DNA from 3 places in the Ensifer sp. ENS10 genome. Region 3 is predicted to be linked to each of the others. Evidence: riboswitches for the same ligand, from Rfam matches in the RefSeq annotation. Region 3 holds a riboswitch; each other region holds the start of a gene.
What was found. Region 3 has a riboswitch for cobalamin ahead of nrdH (glutaredoxin-like protein NrdH). Riboswitches for the same ligand answer to the same signal wherever they lie in the genome.
Positions count from the first base shown of each region.

Region 1 (7,113 bases), on a different contig from region 3:
CCAGATGGTGCCGACCGACGATCTCTCCGATGCGCTCGCCGCCTGGAAGCGACGGCACGTCCACGACGACCCGCCGCGCGACGGTTCCTTCTCGCGCCACTACTAAATTCAACCAAACGGTTGACAATCTTCGCAATCGAAGTGATATTCAACAACATGGTTGAATATCAGAACGAACATCTCGATGCCGTGTTCCACGCGCTTTCGGATCCGACGCGCCGCGCCATGCTCCAGAACCTTTCGCAAGGCGAGAGACTGGTCGGCGAGCTTGCGGCCCCCTTCTCGATCTCGCTGGCCGCGGCATCGAAGCACATCAAGGTGCTGGAAGGAGCAGGTCTCGTGCGCCGCGAAGTGAAAGGTCGCACGCATGTATGCCGCCTCGATGCAGCGCCGATGCATGCAGGTATGGAGTGGATGCGCCACTACGAAGCCTTCTGGCGAACGCGCATTGACGCACTTGAGGCGCTGCTGCTCGCCGACGACGCAACTGTTCAAAACGATACGGAGGAAAAGCCATGACATCGCCTGCCACAGCCTTTGCCAGCGCCGACTACGGCCGCGTCATCGCCCCCGATGCGGTGCGCATCGAACGCCTGCTTCCCGGCCCGATCGAGCGGGTCTGGTCCTATCTGACAGAGGAAAACAAGCGCCGGCTCTGGATGGCATCGGGAACGATCGGCTCTTCCGAGGGTGCAGCGGTCGAACACGTCTTCCGCCATTCGGAACTGACGACAGAGGATGATCGACCGCCGAAAAAATACGCCGATCACGCCGGCGAGGTTCGCAAGCACGGGCATGTGCTCGCCTGGGAGCCACCGCGCCTGCTCGCCTATAGATCCCATGAGGAGTGAACAGCGGCCGGCGCTCTGGCAGAGTGAGGCTGCATCAAAGCGCTCGCTCAGGAGGAGTAGGTTATGAGAACTACGTCCGTTCACTCAGAAACGCCGACCGCCATCCGCACCGATCTTGGCGCAATTTTTGTGTCTTTGGAATTGAGCCGATCGAGCTGGCTCATCACTTCGCTGTCTCCAGGCAGCGGTGAGAAAATGTCAAAACACTCAATTGACAGTGGCGACATTCCCGAGCTGCGGCTTCGGTTTGCCCAGATACAGGAAAAGGCGCGGCTGCGAACGGGAAGAACGTTTCCGATCGTCACGATTCAGGAGGCGGGGTTGGACGGTTTTTGGATACACCGTGTGTTGGAAGCAAGCGGGATCGAGAGCTACGTTGTCGACGCGGCATCGATCGCGACGTCACGTCGGCGCCGGCGCGCAAAGACCGACAGGATTGATGGCCAAGCACTGGTCCGGGCACTCCTCGCGTTCAAGCGCGGTGAGCCGCGGGTATGCGCGATGGTAAAGGCGCCGAGTCACGAGGATGAAGATCGGCGCCGCATCTGCCGGGAGCGCAAAGTGCTCATTGCGGAACGGGTGAGGCATGTCAACCGCATCAAGGGGTTGCTCTTCGCCCAGGGTGTCAGCGGGTACGAACCTCTGCATAAGAACCGGCGCAATCGGCTCGAAGATCTCCAGACCGGAGACGGACGCGCGTTGCCGGTGCATATCAAGTCACAAATAATGCGTGAACTCGATCGGCTTGAGTTGTTGCTTGAACAGATCGCTGCGGTGGAGAGCGAGCGGAATTCCTTGCTATCTGTACATGAAGGCTCTGCGCATGGAACACCGGCGGCAATGCTGCTGGCCATCAGGGGTGTTGGAGCTGAGTTTGCCACCATTCTCTGGAGCGAGGGGCTATACCGGCATTTCGACAATCGGCGACAGGTGGCTGCCTACGCAGGCTTAGCACCCACCCCTTGGCAGAGCGGAACCATCGATCAGGAACAAGGCATTTCCAAAACAGGCAATCCCCGATTGCGCACGACAATGATTCAGCTGGCCTGGTTATGGCTGCGCAACCAGCCGGGATCGGTGCTCAGCCGCTGGTTTGTGGATCGGGTCCAGTCAAATGGTGGACGTTTGAAGAAAACCGCGATCGTCGCACTAGCGCGCAAACTGCTGATCGCACTTTGGAGATACGTTACCGCAGGCGTCACCATTGAAGGCGTTGTGATGAAGACCGCCTAACGGCGGCCCTTAGCGAATCCAGAAATCCACCAGGGCTGATCAATCCTGGTGGATCCGGTGAACGAACCTCGTCGCAGTTTGGCTTAAAATGCCGCCCTATAGAATGGTTCCGTTCTCCTGAGCCTTGCCGCTACGCAAGCGGGATAGTGGTGCTGTCGAACATAACGGCGACCGAATGTGAGTTGGATCCGGCGACGGATGCGCGCCGGCTCATGCATGCTGGCTCAGACCACGGGTTTGCAAGAAATGGGAGAAAGAACGCTATGTATTGATGATCGATCTTGACGTCAAAATCCTCATGTGAGCTGGGACGAAGGCACGGATACGCCCTCCGAGGTCCGCTTCGAACTCAGCCCGCGCGGCGACAAGGTGCTGCTGATCGTCACCCATACCCGGATCGCCAACCGCGGCATCATGACGAGCTTCTCCGCCGGCTGGCACGTGCATCTCGACCTGTTGCGCGACCTTTTGGAAGGAGAGCAGCCTGCAGCCTTCTGGAGCAAGTTTGCTGAGCTTGAACAGCAGTACGACGCGCGCATCCCCAAGCGCTGACCGCCCGAGGTGACGAGACCTCAGAAGGGTGCACCGGCAAGGATTGACCGCCTTGCCGGTGCTTTTTGTCACGTGCGGGCGAAACCGAGGATGAAGAGCGCCAGCGAACCGATCGAGGCGAAGGTGCGCACGTGGTTCCACCAGACCCAATCGGTGAGATAGCGCCCAAGCCACAGATCGGTCGCGGCCTGCCCGGGTGCAGCGGCCGCAAGCGCGTCGTTCATCGGCACGTTGAAGACGATCGTCACCAGAAGCACGCCGACGACATAGACCAGGCCGCCCGCGGCCAGCAGCCATCGGCCCTCGCCGCCCGAAATGAACGCGACGACAATCAGCGCCAGGCCAAGCAGCGCCGTGCCCATGAAGGCGCTGAGGAAGATCGGGTTCTGGATGACGACGTTGATGGCGTTCATCGCGGCGATCCCCTGCTCCGGCGGCAGCCGCGACAAGGCTTGCATGATGCAGACCGAAAAGATGAAGAACAACCCGGCCATCAGGCCGGAACCGATCGCGGCGGCAAACGCCAGAGCGGGGATCAGCGGGATCATGCGGCAATACTCCAGACACCAGTTGCTGCGGTCTCGCGGGCGTAGGTTGCAAAGTCGCGCGGCCGCCGCCCAAGCACGCGCTCGACGTCAGACGTCACACTCGAATTGCGCCCGTCGAGCACCGAGGTGAAGAGATAGCGGATGAGTTCGACATAGTCATCAGGCACACCGTCAGCCTGCAATTGCGCGGCGAAGTCGCCAACCGGCACGGCCTGATAGGAGATCGGGCGTTTGGCCGCGGCAGCGATCTCGGCCACGGCTTCAGCAAAGGTCATCAGCCGCGGGCCGGTCAGAGAATAGACCTTGCCGACATGATCATCGTCGAGAAGCGCTTCAACCGCGACGTCAGCGATGTCGTCGCAGCTGACGAAAGGCTCGGTGACTGTATCCACGGGCAGGAAGACCGAACCGCTTGAGACCCCCTCGGCCAGGAAGCCTTCGTTGAAGTTTTCGAAGAACCAGCTCCCCCGAACGATCGTCCAGTCAGCGCCGGAGGCCTGCAATTCGCGCTCGGCCGCTTCCGCCTCGTCCTCGCCGCGCCCCGACAAGAGCACCAGCCGCCTGATGCCGGCGCCCACGGCAAGGCTTGCGAACTTGCGGATGGTCTCAACAGAGCCGGGCACCGCCAGATCGGGCTGGTAGCAGACATAGATGCGATCGACATTTTCGAGCACAGGCGCCCAGGTCGCCTCGTCCGTCCAGTCAAAGGACGGTGATGCCGAGCGGGCGCCGATGCGCACCGCAACACCCCGCTCTTGAAGGCGCTCAGCCACCCGCCGCCCCGTCTTGCCGGTACCGCCCAAAACCAGTGTGACTTTCTGAGACATCGTTTCCTCCTAAGGTTCATCAACAAACATGAGCATCTCTCACATTTGCAAATGTGATAAATCCTCGTATTTTAAGAGTCAAGCCAAAATGTGAGCATCACTCATGATTTCAGAAACAAGCCCATCCGCGGTTCCCGCCGAAGACGAAACCGCCCTGCGCCGGACACCCAGCCAGAAACGCAGCCGCGAGCGCGTCGAACAGATCCTAGCCTGCGCGACGGCGCTCATTCAGGAAAAGGGCAGCGACGCCATGCGCATGAGCGAAGTTGCTGAAAAGGCTGGAATTTCGATCGGATCGCTCTACCAGTACTTCCCCGACAAGGCGGCGATCGTGCGCACGCTGGCCGAGCGCTACAATGCCATGTGCAACGAGTGCATCGCGGCCGAGCTTGCCAAGGTCACATCGCTCGCAGAACTGCGCGACGCCTTCTGCGTGCTGTTCGACATCTACTACGACATGTTTCTGGCCGAGCCCGTCATGCGCGACATCTGGTCGGCAATGCAGGCCGACAAGGCGCTGCGCGAGATCGATCTTCTGCAAAGCCGCGCCGGCGGAAAACTGCTTGCCGATGTCTGGGCCCGGCTTGTGCCCGAAACCCCGCGCGAAACCATCGACAGTGCCGCTTTCCTGATCATGCATCTCGGCGATTGCACCATGCGGCTTGCGGTGTCGGTCGATCGCGCCGAGGGCGACCGCATCGTCGAGGCCTATAAACGCATGATCATCCGCGATTTTGTCGCGGATGGACCGGGCGGCGGCGCAAGTCCAATTGACATATTAGGGGTGCGATCCTAATCATCAGAGATCGATTGGTTCCCGGGACACGAACGTGTTTCGGGAGTAAACGGGAACGTGACGGATGGACCCATGCTGGGCATTCACATCACGGCCGACCCCGCGACTGTAGAGCGACGTCGATCTGCCATTCCGGAGCGATCCGGAAGAAGCCACTGGAAGAGACCACGAGAGGGTGGTCGATCTGGGAAGGCGAGGCTGATCCAGGGCTTCCCGCCCAGCGCCGTGAGCCAGGAAACCTGCCACTCGATACGGGCATAGGGCCCACACCGGGAATTTCCCGATGCCATCACGGAGGTTGTCATGGCTACGTCTACTGTTTCGAGCATTCCGCTCTCCCTCAGCGATCGTCTGACCGCTGGCGTCATCGCGCTTTTCATCGGCGCATTCCTCGTCTTCGGTGCCGGCCTTGCCAATTCGGCCGTGCTGCACGACACCGCGCACGACACCCGCCACTCCTACGGCTTCCCCTGCCACTAAGACGATGTTCCGGAACGTAACTCACGTTCCGCATCGAAGTGTCTGCGGACATGAACGCATCCGGCCTGTGCCGGATGTCGGTGTTTGTGCATGCCGGTTTCGTCCGGCGCGCAACGGCCATCCGCATGGCAGAACGGGAAGGCTTGCAAACCACGCCGCAGCGCGTGGCTTTTGCCGTTATCGAGGGACTTCAAGATGATTGTCAGAACGCTTCTGGCCGCGATCGTGGCTGGACTGATTGCCGGTGTCTTCATGACCGGCGCCCAGGAATTTCGGGTAACCCCGCTGATCCTGCATGCGGAGGAATTCGAAGGCGAGGCTCCGGCCGCAACCGAACAGCCCGCTGCACAGCCTGGAACGACGCAACCCGCCGCCGAGGGCCATGACCAGCATTCGTCGCTGAAGGCGGTCTCACCGCTTTCCGCCATGCTCGATGCCCTGTCGCCGATCACGCCAGCCTATGCGCATGAGGGCGAACACGAGGAAGGCGGCATCATGTTCGGTATGAGCCGGTTCTCCGGCACACTCATTGCCAACCTCGTCACCGGCTCCGGCTTCGGCCTGCTCCTGGCCGGCGTCAGCCTGGTGATCGGCTACCCGATCACGCTTAGGAACGGCGCGCTCTGGGGCGCCTGCGGCTGGCTTGCCGTGCACATGCTGCCGGCAATCGGCCTGCCGCCGGAACTGCCGGGTTTCCCGGCCGCCGAACTCGGCGACCGCCAAACCTGGTGGCTGGCGACCGTCGCCCTCTCCGCAGTCGGTCTCTATCTCGTCGTCCTGCGCGAAGAAATCGTGTCCAAGGTCGTCGGCCTCGCGTTGATCGCCGCGCCGCACGTCTACGGCGCGCCGCAGCCGGTCGATATTACGAGCAACGTTCCGGCCGTGCTCGGCGCCGAGTTTGCGGTTGCCGCACTCGCCACCACGCTCGCCTTCTGGATCGTGCTTGGCGTCGTCTCCGGCTTCATCAACGAGCGTTTCGCGAGAGCAAACTGATCCGGCCGATCACGCCCCCCCATGGGCACCTGAACAAACGACGGCGGGGTTCAGGCCCCGCCGTTTTGCATGAGATGCGCGGCCAGCCGCGCGCGGCGATCGTCCGGCTCCAGCAGGACGCAGGTATCGCAGAAGCTGCCACCCTCCGTTTGGAAGTAGAGGCAACAGCCGCAACGGATCCGATATTGGCGCGACAGTTGCGCGCCGCTTGCCGGATCGACCGCGGAGATCTCCTCGTAGCAGAGCTCTTCCGAGAACAACCGCGAGCCCCGCCGCTTGACGATCGCAAGCGCCTCGGCCATGCCGCGCGCCTCGTCACCGATCGCGCGACCGATCTCCAGGAACGCTCCGGCAAGGGAATCCGCTGCCAGCCGCCACTGCGCCCCGGAAGAAAGCCCGGTGCGCTTTTTCAGGACCGCGATGACCGGCGCCAGATGGGCCGTGAAGCCGCGCTCGAAAGCGCTGATGCCTTCGGCATGCTGCGGCCCTTCCGCCACACCGAGGCGGAAATGATAACGCTTGCCGGCAACTTCCCGATCATGGTGAAGGCGGGTCCACTCTTCGAAGCGAAGCCCGGCGATCTGCGCCTGAAGACCCGCGCCAAGATAGAGCGCGCCGAGAACCACACTCAGCTGGCGGCTGTAGAAGGCGATCAGATGTGCCGCCCGAATCCGGTCCGTCATGCCGATTGCGAAAAAGTCCTGATAGGCAAGGCTCTGCTCGATCCCGGTCCCACCAGCGGCCCAGAAGGCGGCCGGTGCGCTGAAGGCACTGTCCGCCGGCCCGAGCGAGACACCGGCGTCGGGGAACTGCGCGTGCAACCGCTCGACCAC
Region 1 is NZ_JACVAS010000002.1:939,737-946,849, forward strand. It holds gene IB265_RS11480 (crotonase/enoyl-CoA hydratase family protein) at 1-106, shown strand, start outside; gene IB265_RS11485 (helix-turn-helix transcriptional regulator) at 157-519, shown strand; gene IB265_RS11490 (hypothetical protein) at 516-851, shown strand; gene IB265_RS11495 (IS110 family transposase) at 915-2,084, shown strand; gene IB265_RS11500 (SRPBCC domain-containing protein) at 2,385-2,636, shown strand; gene IB265_RS11505 (DUF1772 domain-containing protein) at 2,705-3,184, opposite strand; gene IB265_RS11510 (NAD(P)H-binding protein) at 3,181-4,011, opposite strand; gene IB265_RS11515 (TetR/AcrR family transcriptional regulator) at 4,115-4,807, shown strand; cobalamin riboswitch at 4,806-5,069, shown strand; gene IB265_RS11520 (CbtB-domain containing protein) at 5,111-5,287, shown strand; gene IB265_RS11525 (CbtA family protein) at 5,483-6,280, shown strand; gene IB265_RS11530 ((2Fe-2S)-binding protein) at 6,331-7,113, opposite strand, start outside.
Region 1: linked by a shared signal. The riboswitch ahead of IB265_RS11520 (CbtB-domain containing protein) and the one ahead of nrdH (glutaredoxin-like protein NrdH) in region 3 are both predicted to bind cobalamin.

Region 2 (7,113 bases), on a different contig from region 3:
CTCTTTGCCGCCTTGCAGCAGAGCGAGGCACTCAACCGGCACCTCGCCAAGCACGATCGGCTGACGGGGCTGCTGAATCGCAGCGGCTTCGACGACATGCTGGCGGCGGCGCTGTTGAAGGCAAAGACGCACCCGTTCACGCTCGTCTATGCCGACCTCGACGCGTTCAAGGCGGTCAACGACCGCTATGGTCATGCGGCCGGCGACGCTGTTCTTGTCGCTATGGCCGAGCGTTTCCGAAACCGCGCCGGACCCAAGGGTACTGTGGCACGGCTCGGCGGCGACGAGTTCGCAATCATCCTCGGCGATTGCAGCGAGGCCGAAGCCCGTGGGCTTGCGGCCGGTCTTGTCGCCGATGCGCAGACACCAGTTGGGTTCAACGGCCAGCTGCTGGTCGTCGGCGGCAGCGCCGGCATCGCCTTCGCGCCGCGCCATGGTTTGACCGCGCGTGCCTTGCTGCTGGCGGCAGATGAGGCGCTCTATCTTGCCAAGCGACGTGGCCGCAACCGCGTCGAGACCGCTGACGATACGGTGCTGCCGGGTGAAACCACCGGCGAGCAGCCAACCGCCGGGCCAAGCGGCCTGGGCGATTTTTCTACTCCGGTACGTTATAGGGCGTGATGACCACCACGGCCGAAAGCTGAGGGCCGACTGCGGCGGACGGCACGCGGCCGTAAAGCATGATGGTGCGGAAGGCCGTGCGCGCGTCGGTCTTCAGGTCGTGATGCAGGACGAAATGAATGCGCCGCGCGCGCAGCAGCGCCAGATTGTCATCGTCGAGATCATGGGCGATGTAGAGCGCGCAGTTGCGGTTGAGGCGATCGAAGGCTGCCAGCACCGAGCGGTTGCCGCCGCCGATCGAATAGGCGGCATTGATGTCGGGGTTGGCGGCGAGCGCTGCGTCCGCCAGCGCGCCGGTTTCGCTATCGCGACCATGCCCCTCGCTGATCTCGACGATCCTGATTGTCGGATAGTGCTGACGCAGCACTCGGCGGAAGCCGATCTCCCGCTCTTCCTCGCCGCGGAAGCGGCCGCTGGATAGCGTCACGAGGACCGTGGCCGCGGCACCTGCAAAGCGTTCGCCAATCAGATAGGCAGCCGTTTCTCCGGCCGCCCGGTTGTCGGCGCCCGCATAGGCGGTGCGCTGGGAGTTGGGAAGGTCGGTCACCAGCGTCACGACGGGAATACCGCCTGTCTCGAAGCGTGCGACGGCGCCGACGATCTCGGGCACATCCGGCGCCTTCAATACCAGCCCGTCGGTTCCGCGCAGGCGGATGCGGTCGAGCAGTTGCGCGATGTCCTGCGGGCGCATGGTCTCGGCGAAGTGAAAACGGCAGCGAAAGATCGTCGGCGCCAGCGTGATGGCCTCGCTTTCGAAGGCTCGCCGGACCGCATCGGTAAAGCGCTCCGGCGCCTCCATGACGATATCGATCGCGAACTTGCGGCCCTGAATGTCGAGCCCCGCCTGCTGCTTCTCCAGCTCCTCGATGGCCGCGCGAACCCTGGCGATGGTCTGGCGGCGAACGCCCGGGCGCTCGTTGAGCACGCGATCGACCGTCGCGGTACTGAGGCCGGCCTGAAAGGCAATGTCCTTGACCAGAAACGGATGGGCCATCGCCGCTGCTCTCCTGATGGATTTTTGATGGATTCTTGCTCTATATCATGTTTTGCCGCCGCCTATAGTCGTGTCCATCAAGATGTTCCGGAGGAGGAAACGGGATGAAGACCGACAACAGTGCGAGGCAGCGGATCGAGCGTGTCTGGCTCACCGAAGCGGCCTGCGATATCGAAGCGTTCCGCGCGGAAGTCGAGCGTCGGACCAACCTGGCCGACTATCCCTATGCTTCAAGCTGCGACCAGAACGTATTGATCTACAATAGCGTCGAGCTGATTGCCGCCTGCGGCAATGCAGAAACGCGGCGGGCGGTGCTTGCCGAAATCTGTGAGGCGCTGGCGACCGGCCCCGGTGTGGCGGTCTTCAAGCGCGCCTTTGCCGACACCGCCGCGGTGGATGTCGCGAGCACCGTCTTCGACGAGATCATCGAGGAGCAGCATCGCAGCAACAGCGGCGGCGGCGACCACTTCGCCAAGCCTGGCGCCAATGATCGCATCTGGAACTCGCTGGAAAAGCACTGCCTGAAGGCGCCGGCGAATTTTGCCGCCTACTACGGCAATGCCATCATTGCGCTTGTCAGCGAAGCCTGGCTTGGGCCGAATTACCAGATGACGGCGCAGGTGAACCGCGTCAATCCGGGCGGCGCGGCACAATCGGCGCACCGGGACTACCATCTCGGCTTCCAGACCGCCGCGGTGATCGAGCAGTACCCTCTCCATGTTCACAAGCTTTCGCCGGTGCTGACCCTGCAAGGGGCGGTCGCCCATTGCGACATGCCGCTTGAAAGCGGGCCGACCCTGTTTTTGCCCTATAGCCAGACCTATGTGCCGGGTTATCTGGCGCTCAATCGGCCGGAGTTCCGGGCCTATTTCGACGAGCATCATGTCCAGCTTCCGCTCGAGAAGGGCGATGTGGTCTTCTTCAATCCGGCGCTCTTCCACGCCGCCGGCAACAACCGCTCCACCGACATCCGCCGCGTGGCGAACCTGCTGCAGGTGTCCTCGGCCTTTGGCCGGGCGATGGAAACGGTCGATCGGCTGACGATGAGCGCGACGCTCTATCCGGCCTTGAAGGCGTTGCTGGCGAAGGGCAAGCTGACCGAAGCGGAAGCGGCCAATGCCATCGCGTCCTGCGCCGAGGGCTATTCCTTCCCAACCAATCTCGACCGCGATCCGCCGCTTGGCGGGCTGGCGCCGAAGACCCAGGCGCAGTTGATGCGCGAGGCACTGGCCGCAGGAACGAGCGAGCAGGATTTTCAGTCGGCACTCGACGCGCAGGCGAAGCGCAAGCTGAGCTGACGGGTCAGTCTCACAATTGACAGGCTCCCGGTGCGTTTCGCTCGGGAGCCGTAGCTGTTTCACACGATCATCTGCGAGGGAGGAACTCGATGAACGGACAGATGCAAGGCAAGATCGCCATCGTCACCGGCGGCACGCAAGGGCTGGGCGCAACGATCGCCGGTCTATTCGCCGAACGCGGTGCGGCGGGTATCGTCATTTGTGGACGCAATACCGCCAAGGGAAAGGCGAAGGCCGAAGAAATCGGCAAGGCAAGCGGCGCGAAAGTGGTCTATGTCGAGGCCGATCTTGAAAAGGTGGACGACGCGCGCAAGGTCGTTGCCGCCTGCGATGCGGAATTCGGTCGGGTCGATGCGCTGGTCAATGCCGCCGCCATCACCGATCGCGGCACGATCCTGGACACGACACCGGAACTCTTCGACCGGATGTTCGCCATCAATGTGCGGGCGCCGTTCTTCCTGATGCAGGAGACGGTGAAGGTGATGCGGCGCGAGCGAACGGAAGGCACCATCGTCAATATCGGCTCGATGTCGGCAATGGCCGGGCAGCCCTTCATTGCGGCCTATTGCTCGTCGAAAGGCGCTCTGGAGACGCTGACCAAGAACACTGCCTATGCGCTTCTGCGCAACCGCATCCGCGTCAACGGCCTGAATATCGGCTGGATGGCTTCCGAAGGCGAGGACCGCATCCAGCGCGAATTTCACGGCGCTGCCGCGGATTGGCTCGAAAAGGCGGCCGCCAGCCAACCCTTCGGCAGGCTCGTCGATCCGGCCGAGGTGGCGCGAGCCTGCGCCTACCTGTCTTCGGCGGAATCCGGGCTGATGACCGGATCGGTGATCTGCTTCGACCAATCGGTCTGGGGCGGCTATGACGGTTCGCCCCATCCGGTGGCGCCGCTCTAGATCACGAAGATTTTGGGTCGGATCGATCCAAAATCATAAACGTGATCGGTCCTTAGAAGTTAGAGCGGAATGCGGGCGGAAAACTGCGTGCACTTTTCCTCATCCCGCTCTGACGGGCGCTTGTCTTTCGCTGGTGGCTGTGCCCTTATGACGCCGTCAGGTGCCCGCGCAAGCGGGAGAATCGGGAATCCGGTGTCATTCCGGAACGTGCCCAACGCTGTGACGGGGACGGTCGCCTCTACAAGTGCCTTGAATTGATTCAAGGTTTTGCCACTGGATCTTAAATCGATCTGGGAAGGTGAGGCGACCGGTTGAACCGAAGTCAGAAGACCGGCCTGGCGAGATAGACCGAACCCCGCGCGGACGGCGGGAGGTTTTCGCATTGTTGGGGATCGAACGATGCTGACTGAACCGAAGGGCGGCCTTGCGGCTGCCGGTGCCTTCTCGCTGGATGAGCGGGAGGCTGTCTACCGCGCTATCGAAACACGCCGCGACGTGCGCGACGAATTCTTGGCAGAGCCTCTTCCCGACGATCTGGTGAAACGCCTGCTTACGGCGGCGCACAGTGCACCGTCGGTTGGCTTCATGCAGCCCTGGAATTTCGTACTGGTGCGGGGGGCAGAAACGCGCGAGCGCGTCTGGCAGGCGTTTCGCCGCGCCAATGATGAGGCGGCGCTGATGTTCGAGGCAGAGCAGCAGACCAAATACCGCTCGCTGAAACTCGAAGGCATTCGCAAGGCACCGCTCAGCATTTGCGTCACCTGTGACCGCACGCGCGGCGGCGCCGTCGTTCTCGGCCGCACGCACAATCCGCAGATGGATGTCTATTCGACGGTTTGCGCCGTGCAAAACCTGTGGCTTGCGGCCCGCGCCGAAGGAGTTGGCGTCGGCTGGGTCAGCATCTTTCACGAGGCCGAGATCAAGGCGATCCTCGGCATTCCCGATCATATCGAGATCGTCGCCTGGCTCTGCCTCGGTTATGTCGATCGCCTTTACCAGCAGCCCGAACTGGCGGTGAAGGGATGGCGGCAACGCCTGCCGCTGGAAGAGCTGGTGTTTGAGGAAGGCTGGGGGAACTGCGGCGAGAGTTCCTAAAACCCGTCTCGCAAAAGTGCGCAGCGGTTTTGCGATAACGACGTGCGAAGTATCAAAAACTTAAAGTGCAATGAGCGAATCTAAAAGATCGCGACGGGCTTTAAGGCGGCGCCAGGATCAGTTCTGGACCGGTTGATAGGCCGGTCCCTTCGGGTGCTTCAGGTCGATCGAGGTTTCTTCCTGCGGCAGGAAGGTCGGGCCGACGACGCGCACCTTGCTCTTGGACGGGTCGTAGGGCCGCTCCTCGGCCGGCGCCTTGGCGGTCGTGGTGTCCGCCGGTTTCTTGGTTTCGATCACGACGATGGACGACTGATCGTCGCCGATCTTGGTGCCGGTCGTCTTCGGCGAGGTTGCGGCAGTCTGCGGTATCTGGCAGCCGCACATGCCAGGCTTGCTGATGCCGCGGGTGCGATAGGCAAACGCATTGGGCATTTCGGTATAGGGTAGCCCGGTCACGGCCGAGACCATCTGTTCGCTCTCTTCCGTGTTGATATCGTGGAAGTAGAGTTCCGTTTCGGCGCCAGGGCAGCGCGCCCGGCAGGCCTGTTCGTCACGCGGGAAGTCGGCCGGCGTCGCATCCGAGGAGATCGGGAAGAAGGCGCCGTCGCAGGTGCGCACGCACATGGTCCTGAGCGTTCCGCGGTAATAGCCATCCTGCGGCGCATAACTGTCTTCGTTATGCCCGAGCATCGGCCCGTAGGCGTCCTCAGGTGGCAGGTCGGCAATGATGTTGCGGTGCGTTTCGGGCTCTTCGGGCTCGACGCTGGCGAACTCCTCGCTGTCGCTGTAGCAGCCGTTGATTTCAAGCGCGGCAAGGATGCGGCGGCGGCTGTCTTCGCTGCCGCCGGCGACGATCTGCTCGCGCTCCGACTTCAGCATGCGCAGATTGTCTTCCATCTCGGCGATGAGGCTGTCGAGCTCCCCGCAGCTGTCGGGGTCGCCGCCATCGAAGGTGACGACGCTGCCGCCACCGCAGCCCGCGCGGCGGCGGTCGTTCTTCGCCCGGCGCAGCTCGATATTCTGTCGTGAGATGGCGCTGGCATAGTCCCGGGCATCCGCAGTGGTGGCGACCATGTCGGGCAGTTGCGCAAGCCGGGTATTCAGCCGGTCGCACACGGTCGATGCCAGCGAAGGATCGGCACCGACCAGGGCCAGCGGCACAAGCACCACAGCGACGTGTTTCAAGCGCGGGAACACGGGCGAAGTCTCTTCCTGATGCCGCATGATGCCGGCCTTCTGATATGGGCGGCTGCCAGCGGCAATTCCTGTTTCACCTCCATCATAGAGCTTGTCGGTGATCGTGCAACGACAAGCGGCGGTTTGCGTTAACGGCTCCGGCCGGCGATGGCATTCAAGCGGCGCGGGCGGTTTCGAGCGACATCGGGCGTTCGAGAACGGTGCCTTCGATGGCGGCAATGGCCTTCATGCGCTGAAGCAGGTCGTTAGTCACTTCCCAGGCGACGGCAACGGCGAAGACCGAGCCGATGCGATGGGGTTCGGCAATGCGCTCGCCCGGGCATCCCATGCGGCGGAACATGCGCTCCAGGAACACGTCGGTGACCGTGACGATGTGGCTGATGCCGGAGGCGAGACCGAGTTCGCCGACACCGCACATCAACTCGGCGGCGGCGATCGTCACCTGATTGGAGGCGCGGTCCTGCGAAATCTCAGGCTCAATGCAGAAGCGGCTCGATTCCCACACCGAGGCGCTGCGGATTTCCGGATTGTCGCCGAGCAGGATCGGGAAGGTATCGTCCAACATGTTGGGACCGAGCGTCGGCAGCAGCCTCAGCGAGCCACGCAGCCGGCCGTCGGGAGCGTAGGACAGCACATAGAGCGGGTTCGCCGTGTCGTAGTTGTCGATTTCCCATGCGCCGTCCGTCTGAACGTCCCATTTCAGGAAATCGTGGAAGACCCGCTTGCGCAGCCGGAACATGTCGTCGACGGCCTGCGGGTGCTGTGCTCGGGTCTTTCCGTTCAGGATCCTGATCATCTTTTTCTCCATCCTTGTCTTGGGATGGGCGGATGCTGTCAGGCTGGCGGCGGTCGCGTAACTGTCGGTAGTGACAGTTTAAATCAGCGATATTTCCCACTAGATTTCGAGGGGTTTTGGGAGGGCATTGGCGCGAGCTGCGTCAAACGGTGGGGATCAGCGCATGGCGGACGGCCTGGGCGACCGCTTGCGTGTTGGAGACGACATTCA
Region 2 is NZ_JACVAS010000002.1:193,649-200,761, reverse strand. It holds gene IB265_RS07910 (GGDEF domain-containing protein) at 1-621, shown strand, start outside; gene IB265_RS07905 (LacI family DNA-binding transcriptional regulator) at 596-1,615, opposite strand; gene IB265_RS07900 (phytanoyl-CoA dioxygenase family protein) at 1,720-2,913, shown strand; gene IB265_RS07895 (SDR family oxidoreductase) at 3,003-3,815, shown strand; cobalamin riboswitch at 3,957-4,169, shown strand; gene bluB (5,6-dimethylbenzimidazole synthase) at 4,215-4,910, shown strand; gene IB265_RS07885 (DUF2865 domain-containing protein) at 5,028-6,134, opposite strand; gene IB265_RS07880 (acyl-homoserine-lactone synthase) at 6,262-6,903, opposite strand; gene IB265_RS07875 (LuxR C-terminal-related transcriptional regulator) at 7,046-7,113, opposite strand, start outside.
Region 2: linked by a shared signal. The riboswitch ahead of bluB (5,6-dimethylbenzimidazole synthase) and the one ahead of nrdH (glutaredoxin-like protein NrdH) in region 3 are both predicted to bind cobalamin.

Region 3 (7,113 bases):
GTGCAAACAGGACCTCGGCATCACCTTGGAAATGACGGCGACCGATTCCGACGCCGCCGCCCAGCGTGCGGTGACCCAGCCCGATTCCTACGACATCGCCGACATCGAATACTGGATTGCCAAGAAGGTCTTCCCAGCCGGCGTGATGCAGCCGATGGACGTGAAAAAGATCAAGTACTTCGACAAGATCGTGCCGCTGTTCATCGACGGCAAGCTGAAACCCGAAAGCGTGGTCGCCCAGGGGACCGCACCGCACACCGTCGGCTTCGTCGAGGCGCAAGATTCCAAGACCTTCGCCAAGTCGCCGACCGACTGGATGACGCTGATCCCGACGATCTACAACGCCGACACGCTCGGCATTCGCCCCGATCTCGTCGGGCGCGAGATCTCGACCTGGGCCGACATCATGGACCCGGCGTTCAAGGGTAAGACCGCGATCCTCAACATTCCTTCGATCGGCATCATGGACGCCGCGATGATCATGGAGGCGCTCGGCAACATCAAATATGCCGACAAGGGCAACATGACCACGGACGAGATCGACAAGACGATCGACTTCCTGATCAAGGCCAAGCAGGACGGCCAGTTCCGTGCCTTCTGGAAGTCCTTCGACGAGAGCGTCAACCTGATGGCTTCGGGCGAAGTCGTCATCCAGTCCATGTGGTCGCCGGCCGTCGCCGCCGTCCGTTCCAAGGGCATCGCCTGCAAGTACCAGCCGCTGAAAGAAGGTTATCGCGCCTGGGGCGGCGGCCTCGGGCTTGCCGCCCATCTCCAGGGCGCACAGCTCGACGCGGCTTATGAGTACATCAACTGGTACCTCTCCGGCTGGGTCGGCGCCTACCTCAACCGTCAGGGCTACTACTCCGCCGCGATGGAGACCGCCAAGGGCTTCATGTCCGAGGACGAGTGGGGTTTCTGGGTGGAAGGCAAGCCCGCCCAAGGCGACATCCTTTCGCCGGAGGGCAAGATCATGGAGAAAGCGGGTGCGGTGCGCGACGGCGGCTCGTTCGAGGAACGCATGGGCAAGGTCGCCTGCTGGAACTCTGTGATGGACGAGGACCGTTACATGATCAAGCGCTGGAACGAGTTCATCGCGGCGTAATCGCCGGCGCGGAAGCGCCCCCTCACCCTAACCTTCTCCCCGCAGGCGGGGAGAGGGGACGTGCCACATCGGCCGGCCGAGCGTGCACATAGGCGATCAAGAATGAGCGGGACGGCGACGCATCTCCCTTCTCCCGCAAGCGACGAGAAGGTGCCGGCAGGCGGATGAGGGGCGGACCCCGATCGCATAAATCCAGAGAGGAACGACGATGGCGACACTTGCGACGTCCCAGCCAGGGGAAATCAGGACAGAGAAGGCATCACGTCGCCGGGGCGCTCCGCGCGCGCTGGCCTCCCATCTCCAGGCAACCCCTCTCCTTTTGATCCTCGGATTCTTCTTCGTGCTGCCGATCCTGACCATCATCGTCGTCAGCTTCTGGGACTATGACTTCGCCGGTCTCTATCCGGACTTCCTGACGATGAACTACGCCGATACGCTCGGCTCGTGGGTCACCTGGAAGACCTATCTCAACACGCTGAAATTCACCGTCCTCGTCTGGGCGCTGACGCTCTTAATCGGCTTCTGGGTCGCCTATTTCCTCGCCTTCCATGTCCGCACAACAACCATGCAGATGGTGCTGTTCCTCGTCTGCACCGTGCCGTTCCTGACCTCGAACATCATCCGCATGATTTCCTGGATCCCGGTGCTCGGCCGCAACGGCCTTGTCAATTCGACCCTGATCGAGCTTGGCCTGATCCCACAGCCGATCGAGTGGCTGCTCTACTCCGACTTTGCCGTGGTGCTTGCCATGGTGCATCTCAACACGCTGTTCATGGTCACGCCGATCTTCAATACGCTGATGCGGATCGATCGCTCGCTGATCGAGGCGGCGCGCGACTGCGGCGCTTCCGGCGGCCAGATCCTCTGGAACGTCATCCTGCCGCTCGCCAAGCCGGGCATCGCGATCGGCTCGATCTTCGTCGTCACGCTCGTCATGGCAGATTTCTCAACGGTGCAGGTCATGTCCGGCGGCCAGAGCGCCTCCGTCGCGCTGATGATGAAAAACCAGATGTCTCTGCTGCAATATCCGGCAGCGGCCGCCAATGCCGTGGTGCTTCTGATCGTCGTGCTCTTTATGGTCGCCGCGATCCTGCGCGTCGTCGACATCCGCAAGGAGCTTTGACATGAACCACGAGAGACGCGGCAAGGAATTCTACCTGCTCGCAATCTTCTTCACGCTGTTCGTGCTGTTTCTCTACGGCCCGCTGTCGGCCGTGCTGATCCTGTCCTTCCAGGGACCGGACGGCGGCCTGACCTTTCCGCTGAACGGCCTATCGCTGCACTGGTTCTACAACCTTTTCGAACGGCAGGCGGTCGGGGACTTCGGCGCCTCATTCCGGCGCTCCTTTACGCTCGGCCTGATGGTAATGACGGTCAACGTCGTGGTCGCCCTGCTTGCAGGCCTTGCCTTCCGCCGACGCTTCCGCGGCGCAACCGCGCTCTTCTATCTCACCGTCGCAAGTCTCGTCGTGCCGTCGATCATCATCTCGCTCGGCATCGGCGTCGTCTTCCAGCAGTTCGGCCTGAAGCCCGCCTGGTACTCCTCCGGCTTCGGCGCGCATCTCACCTGGACACTGCCTTTCGGCGTGCTCATCATGTTTGCGGTCTTCAACCGGTTCTCACCGGCCTACGAAGAAGCGGCGCGCGATCTCGGGGCGACGTCCTGGCAGACTTTCCAGCACGTTCTCCTGCCGATGATCGCGCCAAGCCTGATCGGCGTCGGCCTCTTCGGCTTCACGCTCTCCTACGACGAATTCGCCCGCACGCTGATGACTTCGGGCAGCTACAACACTCTGCCACTCGAGATCTACGGCATGACTACGAATGTGACGACGCCGGTGCTCTATGCGCTCGGCACGGTCACCACCCTCTTCTCCTTCACCATCATCCTCGTCGCGCTCGCAGTCATTCTGACCTTGCGACGCCGCCAGGCAAAGCTGAGCTAGGCTAGATGCGCATCCTGATCATCAATCCCAACACCACCGCGTCGATGACGGCCAAGGCAGCCGCGGCCGCTCGGACTGTCGCCAACCCTGCCACGGAAATTCTCGCGCGCACCTCCAGATCGGGACCGGCCTCGATCGAGGGGCATTATGACGGCGCCGTCGCCCTGCCGGGCCTGCTCGCCGAAATCCGCGACGGCGAGGCCGCAGGCGCCGATGCCGCGGTCATCGCCTGCTTCGACGACACCGGCCTCGAGGCGGCCCGTGCGCTCGCCCGCATACCGGTGGTGGGGCTCTGCGAATCCGCCGTCGCGACCGCTGCCATGCTGGCGCAACGTTTCACCGTGGTCACCACGCTCGAACGGTCACGGGTGCTGATCGAGAATCTCGTCCGGCATTACGGCATGGGCGACCGGGCAAGGGTCCGCGCCGCCAACATCCCGGTGCTCGAACTGGAGGACAAGGCATCAGACGCGCTCGCCAAACTCCGGCGCGAGATCGAGCTGGCGCTCAATCAGGATGGCGCAGAAGCGATCGTGCTCGGCTGCGCCGGCATGGCCGATCTCGCCCGGGCGCTCCAAGCGGACTATGACGTCCCTGTCATCGACGGCGTTTCGGCCGCGGTCAAGCAGGCGGAAGCACTCGTGTCACAGGGACTTATGACCAGCAAGCGCGGGGCCTATGCGTCGCCGCTCAGCAAGCCCTATTCAGGTTTCATGAGCGCGCTCGCTCCAACCCCGGCTTGAGGTGATGCCGACCTGGAATCGCCCACGACTGTCGCCAGCAGCGCATTCGATGCGTCGGCCTCGGCAATAATCCAATCGCGAAAAGCCTGGATCTTTTTCTGCCGCCTGCTGCTCTGCGGATAGACCAGCCAATAGGCGCGACCATCTCTTACCACATGGTCGAAGGGCCGGATGAGCCTGCCGCTCTTCAGTTCGTCCATCAGGAAGGTTGAAACGGCAATCGCGATGCCATGGTCGTTCAAAGTCGTCGTGACGTCCATCGCCTGGACGTCGAAGATCAGTTCGGTACCGTTGCTCGCCGGTGGCTCCACCCCGGTTTCGATCATCCATCGCCGCCACCAGCTGGCGTTGCCGAAGCGCCGTACACGCAGGACGTCCGAGGGATGCCTGAGCTGGTGCTTCTCCATGAAAGACGGCGTGCAGACCGGCATGTAATCGATAGGGAAAAGCGGGAACACGTCGTTGCCGGGCCAGTCGCCGTTGCCGCTGCGCACCACGAGATCGATGGCGTCACGCTTGAAGTCGATCAGCTCGGTCGACATGTGCACCCGGATGCTGATGTTCGGATGGGCCGTCTGGAACGAGGCGAGCCGCTGGCCGAGCCAGCTCGACACGACGGTCGGCAGCACGGAAATGTGCAGGTGGTGTTCGGTCTTGTCGGCAATCTCCGAGAAGGCCGCCCCGAGAAGGTCGATCGCTTCCGTCACCTTCGGCGCCAGCTGCCGCCCGGCCGCCGTCAGCCGAACCTCGCGCGGAAGACGAACGAAGAGCGGCGTGCCGATGCGCTCCTCCAACAGCCGGATCTGGTAGCTGACCGCCGCCTGCGTCATGCCGAGCTCGTCGGCGGCGCGGGTGAAGCTCAGATGTCTGGCGGCCGCTTCGAAGGCGCGCACGGCACTCATGGGAGGAATCTTGCTCATGGCCCTGAGATAAGCATTCTTTATGCCAGCATGCGAGAAATCGCTTTGCGCGAAGCAGCAAAAATCCTCACTTTTTTCGTGAACACAACAGCAAAAACAAAGAGGATAGCAATGCTTAGCGCAGTGCGATCAACGATCCTTCATGCCCTGAACTGGGCCGGCAAACGCACTCAACCCAATCATCGCCATCGATACGTTCAGCGAATTCCAGCTGAAGGATATCGGGCTGACGCGAGATCAGGAGACCATCCGGGCGCGCGTCGGCGATGGTGCCGATCCTTGGCATTGGCCGAAGGACGACGATCCGCGCAGGTCACCGCCCTCGCCGGAGCGGGATTGCGGCGACGCGCCGCAAATGGCAAGGGCTTCGCCTCGAGCCCAGCCCGGAGAAAACAAAGACATAAGCATGTCGCTCTGCGATTGACGGAGCGCAGAGGCAAGACACAGCGCAGTTATCGTGATCTGCCACCTTCCCAGCCCGCGGACCGAATTCGGGAGAGATCCGGCGTGGCGTTTCTAAAAGCGGCGTGCCGAAGCCCCTTCGCAAGTGATCGCAACGGAGCGAGCGCGGGGCTCAAAGCCGAGAAGTTCTTCACCCACAGGTTTCGCCGCCTCCCGCCGTTTACTCCTTGTTATCCACACGGCGAAAGAAATCACCTTCTCACCCCGGCTTCGGGCACCTCGAACCTATTGACGCAGATTTGCGATGAACTACTATATCTAGTGTTCGAGGTTCTCTCGATTCGCAGGGATTGAGAGCTAAGACGGGAATACGGTGCGTCGGCGAGTTTTCGCTAGGCTATGCCGTAGCTGCCCCCGCAACTGTAGACGGCGAGCGACTGTCCGGAATTGGACCACTGAGGCATGAGGCCTCGGGAAGGTCGGGATGGAAGCTGAGACCCGTGAGCCAGGAGACCTGCCTCGAGCAACAAACGTCCACGGGCGGGTGTCCGGAGGGGTTGAGTCTACTGCATGTTTCCTTAAATCGTCGCCGATTTAAGGATAAAAACATGCAGCAAATCGAAGTGCTACAGCGATCTTTGCGCGTCTGATAGGACGCACGGCGCTGTCGTGCGGCAGGATGAGCCTGCCTGATCGTCTCGACATCTCCCCGGCAGCCTGTCGAAAGCTTCGGGGTGAAGTCATGTCCGCGTCATTGAAATTCTATCGCTCGCCAATCAAGAGGCGCGGTTTCCCGCGCAGCTGACGAAGAGGCATGCCCGGGCGTCCAGATCCGAGCGAGCCACAGCCATGACAGCCCTGCATTTCGCCGGATCGCGGCTGCGTGTCCGTGCGCCTTCTCATGCTCTCATCCAGCCGACCAAACGAGGAAGAAATGAACGTTACCGTCTACAGCAAGCCCGCCTGCGTCCAATGCACCGCGACCTACCGAGCGCTCGATCGCCAGGGCGTCAACTACGAGGTCATTGATATCTCCATCGACCAAGACGCGCTCGAAACGGTCAAGGGCCTCGGCTACATGCAGCTTCCCGTCGTCGTCGCCGGCCCCGAACACTGGGCGGGTTTTCGCCCCGACAAGATCAGCGCGCTTTCCTAGAGGAGACGGGCGGTGGGCCTGATCGTCTATTTTTCCAGCCGCTCGGAAAACACCCATCGCTTCGTCGAAAAGCTCGGCCTTCGCGCAGCGCGCATACCGCTCAAAGAAAGTAAGGCTTCACTTACGGTTTCCGAGCCTTTCGTGTTGGTCGTGCCCACCTATTGCGGCGATGACGGCCGGGGTGCGGTGCCGAAACAGGTCATCCGCTTCCTCAACGATGCGGGCAACCGCTCTCACATCCGCGGCGTCATTGCTGCGGGCAACAGCAATTTCGGCGCGACCTACGGGATCGCCGGCGACGTCATCGCGGCCAAGTGCCAGGTGCCCTACCTCTACCGGTTCGAGCTTCTCGGAACAGAGGAGGACGTCGCCAATGTCAGAAACGGGATGGAACGATTTTGGACGTCTCAACACTCGAACGCCCCCTGAAGGCGACGGAAGCGGCGCTGGACTATCATGCGCTGAACGCAATGCTGAACCTCTATGATGAAGAGGGACGGATCCAGCTCGACAAAGACCGGCTGGCGGCGAAACAATACTTCCTCCAGCACGTCAACCAGAACACGGTCTTCTTCCATAACCTCAGGGAGAAGCTCGATTATCTGGTGACCGAGGGCTACTACGAGCAGCAGGTTCTCGACCAGTATTCCTTCAACTTCGTCCGCGATCTCTACGACCACGCCTATGGGAAGAAGTTCCGCTTCCCGACCTTCCTCGGCGCGTTCAAATACTACACGTCCTATACGCTGAAGACCTTTGACGGAAAGCGCTACCTGGAGCGCTACGAGGATCGCGTCTGCATGGTGGCCATGACACTGGCGCGCGGCAACGAGGGACTTGCCCG
Region 3 is NZ_JACVAS010000004.1:221,961-229,073, forward strand. It holds gene IB265_RS16830 (PotD/PotF family extracellular solute-binding protein) at 1-1,102, shown strand, start outside; gene IB265_RS16835 (ABC transporter permease) at 1,311-2,225, shown strand; gene IB265_RS16840 (ABC transporter permease) at 2,227-3,048, shown strand; gene IB265_RS16845 (aspartate/glutamate racemase family protein) at 3,054-3,791, shown strand; gene IB265_RS16850 (LysR substrate-binding domain-containing protein) at 3,749-4,693, opposite strand; cobalamin riboswitch at 5,425-5,650, shown strand; gene nrdH (glutaredoxin-like protein NrdH) at 6,048-6,269, shown strand; gene nrdI (class Ib ribonucleoside-diphosphate reductase assembly flavoprotein NrdI) at 6,282-6,698, shown strand; gene nrdE (class 1b ribonucleoside-diphosphate reductase subunit alpha) at 6,668-7,113, shown strand, end outside.